DNA from 3 places in the Rhizobium sp. P1_C7 genome. Region 2 is predicted to be linked to each of the others. Evidence: predicted binding sites of a transcription regulator. Region 2 holds the regulator's gene; each other region holds the start of a gene.
The links. Region 2 encodes PhoB, which activates phosphate uptake and scavenging genes when phosphate is short. Its sites were predicted from a motif close to TGTCATNNANCTGTCAT; they were not measured.

Region 1 (5,897 bases), on a different contig from region 2:
ACTCGTGTCCGCAGTTGCCGAAAAGGCAGGACTCTCGAAGACCGACGCTGCTTCTGCAGTTGATGCAGTTTTCGAAGTTGTCCAGGCTGAACTCAAGGGCAAGGGCGACGTTCGCCTCGCTGGTTTCGGTAGCTTCACCGTTTCCCATCGCGCTGCCACCAAGGGCCGTAATCCGTCCACCGGCGCAGAAGTCGACATTCCGGCTCGCAACGTGCCGAAGTTCACGCCCGGCAAGGGCCTGAAGGAAGCCGTTAACGGCTGATAGGTTTTCTTGGCTGCCGGGTAACGAGACCGGCAGCGCAAGTCATTCGAAGGGTTCGGCGCAAGCCGGACCCTTTTCGCATTCCAAGGACCTTGCCGTCGCCGCGACTCTGAACTACGCAATTGGACGTTCTCAGGGCGGGTTGAGACTCCCCACCGGCGGTAAGAGCATCTGCTCAAGCCCGCGAGCGCCTTGCCGGTCAAAGCGGCAAGGGATCAGCAGATCCGGTGTGATTCCGGAGCCGACGGTTTTTCCGGATGAAAGAGAATGAGCAAAGCGCATGAAGGGCAGGGTCTGCCTGGCGTCGGTCGTTGTGCTCATGCGTCCTGATTTGTGTTGGTCTTTTTGTGTGGATGAATGACATGAATCAGACTTCCCTTGCACTTCCCGCATCGCGTGCCGTGGCGGGAGCTGGCTGGATGGTGCTTGCTGGAATTGCCTTCGCGACCCTCAACGTCGTTACGCAATGGCTGACGATGAAGCTTGCATTTCCATCGGCTTCTACGGCCTTCTGGCAGTATGCATTCGCGCTCGTTTTTTCGCTACCGTTCCTCAAGAAGGTCGGTCTCCCAGCGATGCGGACGCGCTATCCTTGGCAGCACGTCAGCCGAGTAGCCTTGGCGGCACTTGGCGTCCAGGCCTGGATTGCCGGGCTCGCTGTTGTGCCGATCTGGCAGGCGATTGCATTGGTGATGACGTCGCCATTCTTCATCATCATGGGCGCAAGGCTCTTCCTTGGAGAGGAGGTAGGCGCCGCTCGCTGGGCAGCAACGGGATTAGGCTTCGCTGGCGCAATGATCATCCTGCAGCCATGGTCGGACGGTTTCACCTGGGCAGCCTTCCTGCCGATCCTCTCTGCTCTCCTCTGGGGCGCTTCATCGCTCATCACCAAAAGTCTAACGGGCATAGAGCGACCCGAGACGATCACGGTGTGGCTGCTGGTCCTTCTGACGCCGATCAACGGCGGCCTTGCGCTCGTCGCGGGGTTCAGCGTGCCGACGGGGCTGGCGTTGGCTCTGTTCCTCGCCGCAGGACTGCTAACGGCCATGGCGCAGTATTTCCTGACGCTCGCCTACGCCGCCGCCGATGCAGCCTATGTGCAGCCATTCGACGATCTCAAGCTGCCGCTGAATGTTCTGGCCGGCTGGCTCTTCTTTGGGTACGCGCCGGCGGGCTACCTGTGGCTCGGTGCGTTGTTGATTCTCGGCGCGTCGCTTCTCATCATGCGAACCGAGATGAAGCGCGAGCGCTAGCGCGGCGCCTGACCGCCGGCTAAAAAAGTCAGCTCTTGTCATGCCGCTGTTACGACCGTCGCGCACAACGCACGGGTTCGACATTTCGACGCAGGGGGATTTCATGACAACCTTTTCGCGCAAGGCAGCGCTTGCTGCCGTGTTCCTGACGTCCGTTGCCCTTCCGGCAACCGCAGAGCCGGTCTTCAACCGCATCGCATCCTTTCCGGTGGCGTCCAACCTGCCTGCCGACAAGGACAAGCTCTCGACCACTTCGGCGGAGATCGTCACCGCCACGGATGATGGCATGACGCTGATCTACAGCGACAGCCCCTTGGGCGCGATCGGCTTCGTGGATATCTCCGACGCCGCGTCGCCGAAGGCTGGTGGCGCCTTGATGATGGACGGTGAACCGACATCCGTTGCATCAGCAGCAGGCAAGGCCCTGGTCGCGGTCAATACCTCGAAGAGCAAGGCAACACCGTCTGGCCGTCTGGCGATCGTGGACGTGGCGTCGAAGAAAATCGAAGGCACCTGCGAACTCGGCGGACAGCCGGACTCCATCGCACTCAACAAGGACAAGACACTTGGTGCGATTGCCGTCGAGAACGAGCGTGACGAAGAGGTTAACGAGGGCAAGATTCCGCAAATGCCGGCGGGGGACCTCGTTCTCTTTCAGGTTAAGAATGGGGCTGTCGATTGTGCTACCATCCAGCATGTCTCACTCACCGGTCTCGCGGGTGTTGCACCCGAAGATCCAGAGCCTGAGTTCGTTTCGTTCAACAGTCAGAACGAAATCGCGTTGACGCTGCAGGAGAACAACGAGATCGTCATCATCGACGCAACGACCGCCAAGGTTAAGACGCACTTTACCGCCGGCGGCACCGATCTGGCCGGCATCGACACCAAGCGCGACGGCGCGCTGAGGTTCACCGGCGAGCTGAAGGGCGTTGCGCGCGAGCCTGACGCCGTAAAATGGTTGGACGACGACCGTCTGGTCGTGGCCAACGAAGGCGATTACCAGGGTGGTTCGCGCGGCTTCACGATCTTCGACAAAACAGGCAGGGCTCTCTACGAATCCGGGGCGTCCTTCGAGCGCGCGGTCGCAAACATCGGTCACTATCCGGAGAAGCGTTCGGCCGCCAAGGGTGTCGAGCCTGAAGGCCTTGAAGCGGCGACCTTCGGCGGCCAGCCCTATTTCTTTGTGCTTGCCGAGCGCGCCTCGGTCGTCGGCGTCTTTAAGGACACGGGTGCGGAGCCTGAACTCACCCAGTTGCTTCCATCCGGCGTTTCACCTGAAGGAGCCGTCGCCATACCTGCCCGCAACCTCTTTGCCACGGCAAATGAAGTTGACCTGGGGGAAGACGGCGGTCCGCGCTCGCATGTCATGCTCTACGAGTTCGCAGAAGGTGCAAAGTCCTATCCGCAAATCGTCGCTGCCGAGAAGGATGGCAACCCGGTGGGCTTTGCAGCTCTCTCAGGGCTAGCGGCGGTGCCGGAAAAGCCGGGCCATTTGTTTGCCGTCAGCGATAGCGTTCTCGGGATGCAGCCGACAATCTACACGATCGACGCCACCACGAAGCCGGCCGTGATCACCGAGGCTCTGACCGTCAAGCGCGATGGCCAGCCTGCCCAGAAACTGGACATCGAGGGCATCGCGGTCGACGAAAAGGGCTGGTTCTGGCTCGCGTCCGAAGGCAATAGTGAAAAGCTGGTGCCGCATGCGCTCTATCACGTCAACCCGAAGGGAGAGATCAAGGAGGAGATCGCGCTGCCCAAGGAGTTGACGGACAACGAAATCCGTTACGGCTTCGAGGGTGTGACGATTGTCGGCTCCGGCGATGACGCTACACTTTGGATGGCGGTGCAGCGGGAATGGAAGGACGACGAGAAGGGTTTCGTCAAGCTCGTGTCCTACAGGCCGAAGAGCAAGGAATGGGGCGCCGTCCGTTACCCGCTCGACAAGTCCGCGGCGGGTTGGATCGGCCTATCTGAGATCTCCGCCCACGACGGCAGCGTCTATATCATCGAGCGGGACAATCTCATCGGCGATACCGCAAAGCTAAAGAAGCTCTATAAAGTCGCAATCGCTGACCTGAAGCCCGCCAAGCTTGGTGGCGAGCTGCCGGTCGTCAGCAAGGTCGAAGTCCATGACTTCCTGGGGGAACTCAAAACAGCTACCAACGGCTATGTGCTCGACAAGCTCGAAGGATTTGCCTTCGACGCCTCCGGCAAGGCCTATGCGGTAACCGACAATGACGGCGTTGACGACTCGTCCGGCGAAACACTGTTCTTCCCGGTCGACCTCGTCGGCATCAACTGAGAACAGGTCCGATGGAAGTGAGAATGGCCGGGTAGAACTCGGCCATTCCCAGTTTAGATCGCGGAGATTACCACCGCTGGTGCACATGCGGAGCAATAAGCCGCTCGTAAATGTCACGTGTGGCTTCCATCACGTCATGAGACAGTGGCGCAAGGCGGGCCGCTGCTGCATTGGCCCTGGCCTGCTCTTCGTTGCGCGCGCCGGGGATGACGACGGTCACGGCGTCGCTCATGAGGATCCAGCGGAGCGCGAAGGCAGCCATCGATGCGCCGGCAGGAACGAGCTTGCGCACTTCCTCCACTGCCTGGAGGCCGACTTCGAATGGCACGCCGGCAAATGTCTCGCCGACGTCGAAGGCTTCGCCGTGACGATTGAAGTTGCGATGATCGTCACTCGCGAATTTCGTCTGGCTGGTGATCTTGCCGGACAGAAGTCCGCTTGCGAGAGGCACGCGTGCGATGACCGCGATGTTTTTCCGGCGGGCCTCCTGGAAGAACAGATGGTCAGGTCGCTGGCGGAAGATGTTGTAGATGATCTGGATGCTCACGACGCCCGGATACTCGATCGCCTTCAATGCCTCCTCGACCTTCTCAACGCTTACGCCGTAGCCCATGATCTTGCCGGCTTTCTGAAGTTCGTTCAGTCCCTCGAAGACCTCGGGACGATAGAGAACATCCGTCGGTGGGCAGTGAAGCTGTACCAGATCCAGGCAATCTGCACGCAGGTTCGCGCGGCTGCGATCGATGAAGCTCTCGATACTGGCCTTGGTGTAGCCATCGGCCACGTGCGGGCTGAGTCGGCGCCCGGCCTTGGTTGCGACCATGGGCCGCCCGCCGCCACGGCTTTCCAGCACGTCGGCGATGATCTTTTCCGAGCGACCGTCGCCGTAGACGTCTGCGGTGTCGATGAAGGTCATGCCGGCATCCAGCGCCGCGTTGAGCGCAGCACGCCCGTCCGCCTCGCTGACATCGCCCCAGGCGCCGCCGATCTGCCACGCACCGAAGCCGATATTGGTGACGGTGTGGGGCAGGTGGCCGAAAGAGTGCTGCTTCATGGAAATCCCTCCGCGTGATCAGTTGACCCGGCACTAGCAGCGGGCCGGTCGGTGGGCAAGCTGTTGCGGCGGGAGATGGGGCACGATTCCGTTCACGTCGCTTTATTATTTTTGAAAAGCTGGCGTGCGCCTGGGCGACGGGAAAAGCGTACTCTGTGTGACCCACGCTGTGTTCTATGCCTTGCGCTCGGCTGAGCGAAACAGATCAATGCGCAAAGGAAAGGACGATGGAGACCAAATCTCCCGGATCGCGACCTTCGATGAAGGCGCCTGCGGAATACTTCACGGGCGCCGTCCGCCAGGACCCGCTGATGGAAGCGCCGGAGCTTGCTCGGGTGAGGCGGTCAGCGTCGCCTTCCAGCCCGGCGCGCGGACTGCCTGGCATACGCATCCTTTGGGAGAAACGCTAATCGTCACGTCGGGAAGGGGCTTGGCGCAGAGCTGGGGCGGCTAGATCCGGGAAATCCGGGCGGGAGATACCGTCTGGTTCGCGCCTGGTGAAAAGCACTGGCACGGCGCCGCGCGGCAAACTGCAATGGCGCACATTGCCATCCAGGAGACCCTAGACGGCAACGCTGCCGACTGGATGGAATACGTCAGCGATGACCAGTACGCCGGAAAGGACTGAGGCGGTCTAAAGGCGCTTCAGGCAATACGAAAAATGCGCGTGTGATTCGACGGTCAGAAACTCGAATTGCCAGCCATAGTCCCTGCAGAACTTGGTCACGGCCTCGACCACGCCATAGACGATTGGCTTGACGGTGTTGCCTGTGCAGAAGTCGTGACCCGCAATTCTGCCGGTGTGCCTGACCTTCTTCTCGCACAGCAGTAGCTCTTGCCACGTCAGCTCGAACGAGTGATCCGTGTCGATATAGGCCCAGTCAAGGAAATCGTCCTCGAACTCCGCAAGCTTTTGGAGTGACGTGCCTTGCATTAGATGCAGTTGGCCGGCCTCGATCTGATGCTTGAACTGTGTATGGATCCGATCAAGCCCGGAGCTGTATCGATCCATGCTCCACGGATCGA
Region 2 (5,897 bases):
CACCGTGACGGCTCTCATCGGCCCGTCCGGCTGCGGCAAGTCCACCTTCCTGCGCAGCCTGAACCGCATGAACGACACGATCGACAATTGCCGCGTCACCGGCAAGATCACACTCGACGGCGACGATATCTACGATCCGGATATCGACGTCGTCGAACTGCGCGCCCGCGTCGGCATGGTGTTCCAGAAGCCAAACCCGTTCCCGAAGACGATCTACGAAAATGTCGCCTACGGCCCGCGCATTCACGGTCTCGCCAAGGCCAAGTCCGACATGGACCAGATCGTCGAACAGAGCCTCCAGCGCGCCGGCCTCTGGAACGAGGTGAAGGACCGCGTGCATGAATCGGGAACCGGCCTGTCCGGTGGCCAGCAGCAGCGTCTGTGCATCGCCCGCGCTATCGCAGTCAGCCCGGAGGTCATTCTGATGGACGAGCCCTGCTCGGCGCTGGACCCGATCGCAACCGCAAAGGTCGAGGAACTCATCCACGAACTGCGCGAGAGCTACACGATCGTCATCGTCACGCACTCGATGCAGCAGGCGGCCCGCGTTTCGCAGCGCACCGCCATGTTCCACCTCGGCAACCTCGTTGAGGAAAACGATACCGACAAGATGTTCACCAACCCGGACGACCCGCGCACCCAGGATTATATCATGGGCCGCTTCGGTTGATCGCCGGCGTCGGAAACCCTCAGGACATTCAAGGATAAGCCCTATGGCATCGACACATATCTACTCCGCCTATGACGACGACCTGAAATTCCTGTCCCGCCGTATTTCGGAAATGGGCGGCCTCGCCGAGCAGATGGTGTCGGACGCCGTCCGCGCGCTGGTCAACGGCGATACGTCGCTTGCACAGAAAGTCATCTCCGACGACGTGATCCTCGATCACGCGGAGCGTGAGATCGGGGACAAGGCGATCATCACTATCGCCCGTCGCCAGCCGATGGCTGCCGACCTTCGCGAGATCATGGGCTCGATCCGTATCGCGGCCGACCTGGAGCGCGTTGGCGATCTTGGAAAGAACACGGCCAAGCGCGTCATTGCCGTTCAGAGCAGCGGCGTTCCGCGCAAGCTTGCCCGTGGCCTCGAACACCTCTCCGAACTGGCGCTCGTCCAGCTCAAGGAAGTGCTCGACGTCTACACCAGCCGCGCCGCCGACAAGGCGAAATCGATCCGCGAGCGCGACGAGGAAATCGACGCGATGTACACCTCGCTCTTCCGCGAGATGCTGACCTACATGATGGAAGATCCGCGCAACATCACCAGCTGCACGCATCTCCTTTTCTGCGCCAAGAACATCGAGCGCATCGGCGACCACGCCACCAACATTGCCGAAACCATCTACTACATGGCGACCGGCGCCCAGCCGGAAGGCGAACGTCCGAAGGACGACACCGCCAACACCGTTGGTGCTGTCACGGAATAACCGTTCCGGAACCGCATCCCCAGGAGACCGAAACGAATGATCCCAAGAGTTGCAGTTGTTGAAGACGAAGAGGCGCTCAGCGTGCTTCTTCGCTATAACCTCGAGGCCGAAGGCTTCGAGGTCGATACCATTCTGCGCGGAGATGAGGCCGAGATCAGGCTTCAGGAGCGAACGCCCGATCTTCTGATCCTCGATTGGATGCTGCCCGGCGTTTCTGGCATCGAGCTTTGCCGGCGGCTGCGTCAGCGGCCGGAAACCGAACGTCTGCCGATTATCATGCTGACGGCCCGCGGCGAGGAGAATGAGCGCGTTCGCGGCCTCTCGACCGGCGCCGACGATTACGTCGTCAAGCCGTTCTCGACACCGGAGCTCGTTGCTCGCGTCAAGGCGATGCTGCGCCGCGCAAAGCCCGAGGTTCTGTCGTCTCTGCTGAAATGCGGCGATATCGAACTCGACCGCGAAACGCACCGTGTCCATCGTAAGAGCCGCGAAGTCCGCCTGGGCCCGACCGAGTTCCGCCTTCTGGAATTCCTGATGGCTTCGCCTGGTCGCGTTTTCTCGCGTTCGCAGCTTCTGGACGGCGTCTGGGGCCATGACATCTACGTGGACGAACGCACCGTCGATGTCCACGTCGGCCGCCTGCGCAAGGCGTTGAACTTCTCCAATATGCAGGATGTCATCCGCACCGTTCGCGGTGCCGGGTACTCCATGGAAGTCTGAGCTGTTTCAGTGCCACAACAAACGAAAAACGGGCCCGCGAAGGCCCGTTTCTGTTTGTTTATCCGGCTTCCGGATCAGGCGACGCGGTTGGCTGCCCTGCGGCGCTCGTTGACCGGTTGGTAGGCCATGCGCTGGTGGTAGGTGCAGTAGGGCGAGGAGTCCGGGGACTCGCAGCCGCAGAAGTGGAAATCGTCCTTCAGTGGATCGCCGACCGGCCACTTGCAGGTGCGCTCGGTCAGTTCCGTCAGGCCGAGGCGCCGCGAGATCGGCAGGACGACATTTGAAGAAGGACGGTAGCTCACCTCCTCGATCGCATCGATTTCGATGTCTTCCTTCAGCAACGTCGCGCCCTGCTGGCGAGTGACGGTGCGGGTGGCGATCCGGGATGCGTAGTTCGGAGCGCGCGGCGCCGATGTGGCGCGCTTGGGTGTTCTCGCGGTTGCCGCAGTGCCGCCAGCCTTGGCGCGGCCCGGCAGGCACAGCCGATGGACCTTGCCGATTACAGCATTGCGGCTGACTCCGCCAAGCTGTGCTGCGATCTGGCTGGCGCTAAGGCCTTCGGCCCAAAGCTTTTTCAGTTTTTCAACGCGCTCGTCTGTCCAGTTCATGCCCCTGTCTCCGCCTTAATTGCGTTGGTGTAGGCAGAATCCTTCACCGCTGCCTCGGACGCATCCGAAGCAACAAACGCTTGCTCGATGTTGGTGACTAGTTCCGCCGCATGCAGTCTAGTAATTGAGTTTTAACCTAGTGTGAGGCCGACTCCGTGACAAGAGTCGGTTGAATCCCGAAGAATCGAATCTCAAGTTTTCCCCAACTTGCTGGGCGTGAGAGTCATTTCTGCAACATTAGCTGTTGATAGGTCAGGGTGACCCGAATGGCAGCTTGACGCATGCAGTAAAAGCTCAGTTTTGTTGACATCGCAGTGCGAAAAGTAAATAGTGCTGCTCGCCGCCGAAAGGCGGCATTTTTAATTTTTCGGACCCGCTTCTTAGCCGGAGTCCGGTTGCTCGTTTGCCAATGACAGGAGATCGCGCCATGGCTGAAGCCGCGCCGCTTTATGATACCTACTCTCGTGCCCCGTTGCGGTTCGAGCGAGGAGAGGGCGTGTGGCTGATTACCGAAACTGGCGAACGATATCTCGATTTCGGTGCGGGCGTCGCCGTGACCTCCGTCGGCCATGGCCACCCGCATGTCGTCGGCGCTCTGAAGGAACAGGCCGACAAGGTCTGGCACCTCTCCAATATCTATGAGATCGCCGGCCAGGAAACGCTGGCCAAGCGTTTGACCAGTGCAACCTTCGCGGAAAAGGTGTTCTTCACAAACTCTGGCGCCGAAGCGCTCGAATGCGCGATCAAGACCGCGCGCCGCTACCAATATTCGAAGGGTCATCCCGAGCGGTTCCATATCATCACCTTCGAAGGCGCGTTCCACGGCCGCACGCTGGCGACGATCGCCGCCGGCGGACAGGAAAAGTATCTCGAAGGCTTCGGTCCCAAGGCGCCTGGCTTCGATCAGGTTCCGTTCGGCGATGTCGAAGCCGTTCGTGCGGCCATCACCAACGAAACGGCGGCTATCCTTATCGAGCCCGTTCAGGGCGAGGGCGGTGTCCGTCCGGCGACCAACGAGTTCATGAGGGCGTTGCGCCAGCTCTGCGACGAGAACGGCCTGCTGCTCGTCCTCGACGAGGTCCAGACCGGCGTCGGCCGCACCGGCAAGCTGTTTGCCCACGAGTGGTCCGGCATTGCGCCTGACATCATGGCGGTTGCCAAGGGTATCGGCGGCGGCTTCCCTCTCGGCGCCTGCCTTGCCACGGCCGAGGCAGCCTCGGGCATGAAGGCCGGCACTCACGGTTCGACTTATGGCGGCAACCCGCTCGCCATGGCTGTCGGAAATGCCGTGCTCGACGTCGTTCTCGAAGACGGCTTCCTCCAGCACGTGAATGACGTTTCCCTCGTTTTCCGCCAGGGTCTGGCGTCGCTCAAGGACCGCTTTCCCGATGTGATCGAGGATGTGCGCGGCGAAGGCCTTCTGCTCGGCGTCAAGGCAGCCGTGCCATCGACGGAGTTGCTGCAGGCGATTCGTGCCGCTCATCTTCTGGCGATCCCGGCGGGCGACAATGTCATCCGCCTGCTCCCGCCTCTCGTCGTCACCGCGGACGAAGCCCGCGAAGGGCTCGTCCGACTTGAGCGCGCCGCCGAGAGCGTGCGCGCTTCCAAGATCAAGAAGACGGCTTGAACGGATTAAGGTGCCCAGCCGGACGGCGGGCTTGATAGGTAAAGACACATGGCTTCCCCCAAACACTTCCTCGATCTCTCTGCAGTCACGGCATCCGACCTCAGAGTCATCATGAACGACGCCATTTCACGCAAGCAGGCATTCAAGGCCGGTCAGGGCGACAAGCCGCTCGCCGGCAAGATGCTGGCGATGATCTTCGAAAAGCCCTCGACCCGCACGCGTGTTTCCTTCGATGTCGGCATGCGTCAGCTCGGCGGCGAGACGCTGTTCCTGTCGGGCACGGAAATGCAGCTCGGACGCGCCGAGACGATCGGCGACACGGCCAAGGTCCTGTCGCGCTATGTCGATGCGATCATGATCCGCACCACCGAGCATTCGCGGCTGCTGGAGCTTGCCGAGCACGCAACCGTTCCTGTGATCAATGCGCTGACGGACGACACCCATCCGTGCCAGATCATGGCCGATATCATGACCTTCGAGGAGCATCGTGGCCCTATCAAGGGCAAGACGGTTGCCTGGACGGGCGATGGTAACAACGTGCTGCATTCGCTGATCGAAGGGGCTGCCCGTTTCGGTTATCGCATGAACATGGCGGTGCCTCTTGGTTCCGAGCCAAAGGATCACTATCTGAACTGGGCCCGCAATGAGGGCGCCGAAATCATGCTTGGTCATGATGCCGATCGTGCGGTCGCCGGCGTCGATTGCGTGGTGACCGATACCTGGGTCTCCATGAATCAGGAGCATCGGGCCCGGGGTCACAACGTCTTCCAGCCTTATCAGGTCAATTCGGCTTTGATGGCACAGGCCGGCAAGGATGCATTGTTCATGCATTGCCTGCCTGCCCATCGTGGTGAGGAAGTAACGGACGAGGTGATCGACGGCCCGCAATCCGTGGTCTTCGATGAAGCGGAAAACCGTCTTCATGCGCAGAAGTCGATTCTTGCTTGGTGCCTGGGCGCGATCTGAACCATAATGGACGCCACATTTGGCCGGAAGGGCCTGTGGCCGCGCGAGCGGATGGACCACCTGTCTGCCGCTCTGACGACTAGGAGAAGACCATGGCAGAAGCAGCAGCCGCCCTCGGCGAGTTCGATTTCGCCGGCGACGATCATGTCGTTCCCTTTCAGGTCGAAGGTCTCGACGTGCGTGGGCGCGCCGTGCAGCTCGGCCCGATGCTCGATGCAATCCTCGAGCGCCACAGCTATCCCGCCCCGGTCGCCCGGCTGCTGGCCGAGGTCATAGCGCTCACGGTTCTGCTCGGGACGTCGCTGAAATTCGAAGGCAAATTCACCGTTCAGACCAAGGGCGATGGCCCCGTCGACCTGCTCGTCGCCGATTTCGCGACGCCGGAGAATGTGCGTGCCTACGCACGCTTCGATCAGGCCTTGCTGGACAAGGCTGTCGCCGCCGGTGAGACCGAGCCGGAACAGCTGCTCGGCAAGGGCATGCTCGCCTTCACCATCGATCAGGGCAAGTACAGCCAGCCGTATCAGGGCATCGTTGCGCTCGACGGCG
Region 3 (5,897 bases), on a different contig from region 2:
GAGCCGTCGTTCTCCGACGATCCCGAATATGCACCGGCCCCGAGTATCGACGATCAGGCGATGCGTAGCGACACGTTCATACCGCTCGGCGGCGGCCAGGGCCGGAGGTCTTACGCGGCGCCCGGGATGCAACCCCTCTCGCATCTCAACACGGTTTGCGTGCGCACCTGCGATGGAGGCTTCTTCCCGCTTAGCTCCAACGCGACCTCCATGGACTTCGCTCGCGACGCCGACACTTGCGCGAAAATGTGTCCGGGAGTCGATACGGAGCTTTTCTATCACGATGTCTCCGTTGGGGAGACGTCGGACATGATCTCCACGGCGACGGGCACGCCCTATAGCGCGATGCCGAACGCCTTTGCCTACAAGAACCGCAAGCCTGGAGAAAAATCGTCCTGTAGTTGCGACCTCCCCGCTTACTATGAACGAATGCGAAAGAACCAGAACGCGGCCACCGAAGTGCCCCGGAAGGGTTCGATCACCACTATAGAGACCAGGAAGCAGGAGGCGCCTGCAATAGTGGCGCCTGCCCCGCAATCGCAGGTGCCCGACCGACCCTATGATCCGCAAAGCGGCAAGGTGCGCCAGATCGGACCGCAATTCCTGGCCGGCGATCGGGGGGAAATCGACCTCAAGAACCCGGCGACCCCAGGCGCTCAACCGCAGCAGCGGTAGCGGCTATTTGAATTCCTCGCCATTGCCCCACCGATCGGCAAAGATCAACTCCGCGACTGGCGTTCGCTGTCGCCACCCTTTGACGGCGAGTTCAGGCTCCTCGTAGAGCTGGTCAACATAGCCGACACAGAGCCACGCAACGATCTCGACCCGCTCGGGCACGCCGAGAATCTGCTTGAGGTCGGCTTCGTGGAAGATGCTCACCCAGCCGACGCCGATCCCTTCCGCTCGCGCGGCCAGCCAGAGATTTTGTACCGCGCAGACCGTCGAATAGGAATCCATCCGCGGATTGTGCGTCCGTCCAAGCACGACGTCGCCGCAGCGATCTGGATCGCAGGTGATGCAGATTCCAAGCGGAGCGCTGCGGATGCCTTCCAGCTTCAGCGATCGATAGGCCTGTTGCCGTTCGCCGGCAAACATCTCGGCGGCCTCCAGATTGGCGCGGTTGAAGGCATCCCACACGGCAGACTTTACGTCCCGGTCGCGCACGAGTATGAAGTTCCACGGTTGCATGAAGCCGACGGACGGTGCGTGGTGCGCCGCTCGCAGAAGGCGCTTGATGACTTCGTCCGGAATAATGTCAGGCAAAAACTCCGAGCGAACGTCCCTTCGCGTCTCAATTGCCTTGTAGACCGCCATGCGTTCGTCCGCAGAGAAGGCCGCAGCTCTCGGTAGAGAGCCAGAATGGTCTGGTCGCATCGTCAATCCCCAACAACACAACCGCCCGCCGTCCACGCGGTCAGTCTATGATTGTCGGGCCGGTCTTCTGACTTGGCGTCATCCGTGTGCCGCGCCTTCCCGGCACGGAGCCAGTGGCATTTGAGCGGCAAACGTCAGCCTTACAGCGTTGGGCACGTTCCGGCCTTGCACCGAATTCCCGATTCTCCCGCGATCACGCGGGCACCTGACGAGTAACCTATGTCGCGAAACGTCGCCGAACGCAATCGATCAGGCGGATACCGGGAAATATCTGACATAAGCGAACTCGTAACCGTTTGGTGACCAGTTGGGCACATTGATCGTTCCCTGCCCGCCAAAGAGTTCGAACAGTGTCGTCAGATTGCCACCATCCATATCCATGAGCCGCAGCCTGACATTCAGGTCGCGCGGATGGTCGAAAACGTGAGGATCATAGGAAAGGATCAGCACCTTGTCATTGCCGGGCGACGGATGGGCGAACCAGTTGCCGTAGTCGTCTTGCGTGATCTGCTCGAGCCCCGTCCCATCCGGATGAATGCGCCAGATCTGCATGATACCGGTGCGGCTGGAATTGAAGTAGATCCACTTGCCGTCAAAGGAATAGTCCGGCCCGTCGTTACGGCCCTCTCCATGGGTGAGACGCTTCTCTGCGCCCCCGCTGAACGGGATCGTGTAAATGTCGAAGATGTCGTCGCGGATGCCGCAATAGGCCAGTTCCTGACCGTCAGGTGACCAGCCATGCCAATAGGACGGAAGGTTCGTTGTAACCAGGCGGGGAATACCGCCGCCCACAGGCAGAACGTAGATCGCCGACTTTCCGAATTCAGTCTTGTCGGAAATGACGATCTGTGACCCATCTGGAGAGATGCCGTGATCGTTGTTGCATGCGATGGCAAAGCCGGTATCGACCTTCTCGACGCTGCCTGAACCGTCGAGTGGGAGACGGTGAAGAAGCCCGTCCCCGTTCAGCAGGAGGTAGGTGCCGTCGGGTGAAAAATTCGGAGCTTCGACAAGTTGATCGGTTTGCCAGACGATCCGGGGCAGGCCAGTCCGAACATTAAAGATCTCCACGGAACTGCGCACGCAACGCCTCCTCAAACTCAAATCAAACTCAGGCTTGAACTACTCCACCGCCTGCCCTCGCGCAAGGACATGTCTCGGCGGATATTTCTGCCTCCGCCCGATTCGGCCCGTCGAAAGCAGCGTCAACGATGCAAAAATTTCGAGCACAATTTGATCAGAAAAGTCATATATGCCGGAAACCTAATCGGTTCATCTAGCGTTCATGACCCAGATGTGACAGTTCGGTGAAGGTTTGATGACACTGGAGTTTCACCGTTGATCGCGCAAGTCCTGAGGTCCGAAGCGGCAATGCGCGTCGCGTCGTTTTACACTCGTGTCGGCGCAAGCGGTCGCCCGACCGCCTTGCGCGGTGGGATCAGCATTGCGATTTCGGCATTGATAGCCCTTGCGGCTACCATCGCAGTCGAATCAATCGCACGTGGCGGTGTTGCCGACGTCCGCGAGTTCGTGACGTCAACGGCTCGTCCCGGTATCACGACTGTGGTGATGCTGACGGTGCTGATGCTGTCGCTGGACGCGGTGTTCAGTCGGCGGTTTCTTTCCGTGCTGATCGTTCTACCGGGGGTGCTCGTACCAGCCTTCGTGTCCAATCAGAAGCAGCATTATCTCTCGGATCCACTCTATCCCTCGGATGTGCTTTTCGGGCGGCAAATCATGGAATTACTGCCCGTCATGGTCCGAGACCGTCCGTTTTCGGCCGTGGCGCTTGCCGTCGGTATCCTGCTTTCGGTCACCGGGATCGTGCTGGCCTGGCGTTTTGCGTGGCGCCACTTCCCGAAGTTGTCGAGCAAGAGCCGCACGAGAAGCCTTTGCCTTGGCCTGCCGATTATCGCGGCCTTCGCCTCTCTGATGGATTACTCCCAGTATTCGTGGATCCGCGATCGTCTGCAGGTCGTACCGATGATGTGGGACCAGAAGGAAAACTATCGTAGCAACGGCTTTATCCTCGCCTTCATCTTCAACATTCCGATGGCCGACGTTGCTGTTCCCGCCGGCTTCGGTGCGCAAGCTCTCGACGCTATTCCCGCCCGCAATTACGGCTATCTGAGTGGCCCGCGTGAAAAGCCCGACGTCATCATGCTGATGAGCGAATCCTTCTGGGATCCGACGCGGCTGAAGACGCTGAAGCTGTCGGAAGATCCGCTGCCGAATATCCGCGCAGCCCAATCCGGCTATGTCTTTTCGCCGGAGTTCGGTGGCATGACGGCCAATGTCGAATTCGAGGCACTGACTGGCTTCTCGAATGCGTTTCTTCCGTACGGCAGCATTCCCTATCAGCAGTACGTCCGCACCGATCTACCATCGCTTGCGACCTTCTTTCGGGGCGAAGGCTATGCGGCGCGTGCGCTGCATCCTTTCAGCGGGTGGTTCTGGAACCGAAACGAGGTCTACAAGGATTTCGGCTTCGAGGAGTTTCGTAGCGAAGAGACTATGCCGGCGATGGAAAAGCGCGGCATCTTCGCCTCCGACGATTCCCTGATGAAGGAGATCATGCAGGAGGCGGATGGGATGGATCGCCCCTTCTTCTTCTTCGCGGTCACCTTGCAGGGACACGGTCCGTACGAAGCCAACCGCTATAGCAAGAACACGATCGATATTCTGGGTAATCTGACGGATGCCGACCGCGCCACGCTGGCCACCTATACCCAGGGGGTCAAGGAGGCCGACGATAGCTTCAAGATGCTTGTGGATTGGGCAGAGAAGCGCGAGCGTGAGACCATCATCGTGCTTTGGGGCGATCATCTTCCGCCGCTTGGCAATGTTTACATGGATACAGGTTACATGCCCGACCAGGTGGCCACCCGCAAGGCATCAGTCAGCGTCATGAAGCAGGAACACGAGACACCGCTGGTCATCTGGTCCAACAAGAAGGGATCAAAGGCTGACATCGGCACTATCAGCCCGTCTCTGCTTCCTTATCATTTGCTTAAATTCGCGGGCTACGAGCACCCATACTACACCGGCTTCCTCGGACGAGTTCAGAGGAAATATGCGGTCGTGGACCGCTATCAGCTTATCGCGCGCGACAATACGCCCTCGCCAGACTGGGTTCTCGATTCCAAAACTCTCGATCCGCTCGTGCGCGATTATCATTATATCCAGCACGACATCATGTTCGGTAAAGCTCACACGCTCGACCGTTTTTTCCCGCAGCACGCATTGATCCGCAATCCGGGCTCCTGAATCACTGCGCTGCATGCCGCATTGCAATTTCATTGCATAACGGAATACTCGCCCCGAACTAGGAATAGAGTATCGGGAGTCGATCCATGCACAACCTGCCCAACTTCGTACACCTTCATTTTGACAAGTCCGCCGACGAGCTTGGCGATATCGAGAAGCGCGTTCTAGCCAAGGCGCACGAACGTAAGATCATATCGACCGATATCAACGCGGCACTGCAGGCGGAGGCTTCGCTCGGCGAGCGATTGTCTGATTCGATTGCGCGCATCGGCGGTTCCTGGGGTTTCATTTCCGCCTTCCTGGTCTTTCTGGTCTTCTGGTCCGTCGTGAACACGATTGTCCTCACGACCCAGCCATTCGACCCCTACCCGTTCATTTTTCTCAATCTCATTCTCTCAATGATCGCCGCCATCCAGGCTCCGATCATCATGATGTCGCAGAACCGACAAGCCGAGCGCGACCGTTTCGAGGCGGCAAAGGACTACGAAGTGAACCTGAAGGCGGAATTGGAGGTTCTTTCTCTTCACCAGAAGATCGACCTGCAGGTTTTGACGGAGATCGCCGCCATGCGCGAGGATATCGCGCGCCTATCGCAGCGTTTGACGAGTTGAGAACCTCACCCGCAAACGCTCGATTTAACTATATCGAGGAATTGCAGCGGTACGGGATGCGTGGCAAGTTGCAACAACGTTGCAACTATAAGAGGAGCAAATCGACCTAAATCGAAGGACGACGGAAATCGCCCGATTGCATTTATGACCTTGATTACACTGGTGAGACGACAAAACAGAAATGGATGACGTTATTGGTTCCTCACGCCGCCAAATACTGACGGGCAAGCTTCATACGCGGATTCTCCATCATCCCTCATTCCTCTCTATAGAGCGCAGGATAGCGTCGCACCTGATTGGCATTCATAGACGCGCTCCTCGCCTTGCGCGCCTGGCCGCCTCGCATCGGAAATGGCTGCTGACGCAGACGCTGTTTGCCATGCATGCCGGCCGCGACCCGAGTGATCCCCTTTCAGGCCTGACGGCGAGCCGGCTCATGCAGGTGGCAAGCGATCTGAAGGTGGCTAGCAAGAACACGGCCGCATCGTTCCTGGCGGAACTCGTTGCCTACAAATTCCTGCGTGATGTGCCTGACGAAACGCCGGACCGCCGGGTGCGTCGGCTGGAAACTACAGAGGTCAGCGAGGAGGCAATGCACTCATGGTTCGTCGGTCATATATCCTGTCTCGACTGGCTCGACGGCGG

Region 1: the regulator PhoB is predicted to act here: its motif matches at 1,552-1,568, upstream of AC1D2R_RS26195 (esterase-like activity of phytase family protein).
Region 3: the regulator PhoB is predicted to act here: its motif matches at 2,682-2,698, upstream of AC1D2R_RS04070 (LTA synthase family protein).

What each region holds. Positions count from the first base shown of each region.
Region 1 is NZ_JBFUAL010000022.1:50,130-56,026, forward strand. It holds gene hupB (DNA-binding protein HupB) at 1-262, shown strand, start outside; FMN riboswitch at 387-535, shown strand; gene AC1D2R_RS26190 (DMT family transporter) at 616-1,515, shown strand; gene AC1D2R_RS26195 (esterase-like activity of phytase family protein) at 1,619-3,817, shown strand; gene AC1D2R_RS26200 (aldo/keto reductase) at 3,885-4,871, opposite strand; partial or broken gene AC1D2R_RS26205 ((R)-mandelonitrile lyase) at 5,099-5,499, shown strand; gene AC1D2R_RS26210 (class I SAM-dependent methyltransferase) at 5,506-5,897, opposite strand, start outside.
Region 2 is NZ_JBFUAL010000001.1:469,434-475,330, forward strand. It holds gene pstB (phosphate ABC transporter ATP-binding protein PstB) at 1-670, shown strand, start outside; gene phoU (phosphate signaling complex protein PhoU) at 714-1,427, shown strand; gene phoB (phosphate regulon transcriptional regulator PhoB) at 1,464-2,147, shown strand; gene AC1D2R_RS02365 (GcrA family cell cycle regulator) at 2,222-2,755, opposite strand; gene AC1D2R_RS02370 (acetylornithine transaminase) at 3,183-4,382, shown strand; gene argF (ornithine carbamoyltransferase) at 4,431-5,348, shown strand; gene AC1D2R_RS02380 (Hsp33 family molecular chaperone) at 5,441-5,897, shown strand, end outside.
Region 3 is NZ_JBFUAL010000002.1:191,600-197,496, forward strand. It holds gene AC1D2R_RS04055 (DUF2865 domain-containing protein) at 1-675, shown strand, start outside; gene bluB (5,6-dimethylbenzimidazole synthase) at 679-1,374, opposite strand; cobalamin riboswitch at 1,415-1,598, opposite strand; gene AC1D2R_RS04065 (TolB family protein) at 1,624-2,457, opposite strand; gene AC1D2R_RS04070 (LTA synthase family protein) at 2,713-4,641, shown strand; gene AC1D2R_RS04075 (DUF1003 domain-containing protein) at 4,728-5,252, shown strand; gene AC1D2R_RS04080 (hypothetical protein) at 5,434-5,897, shown strand, end outside.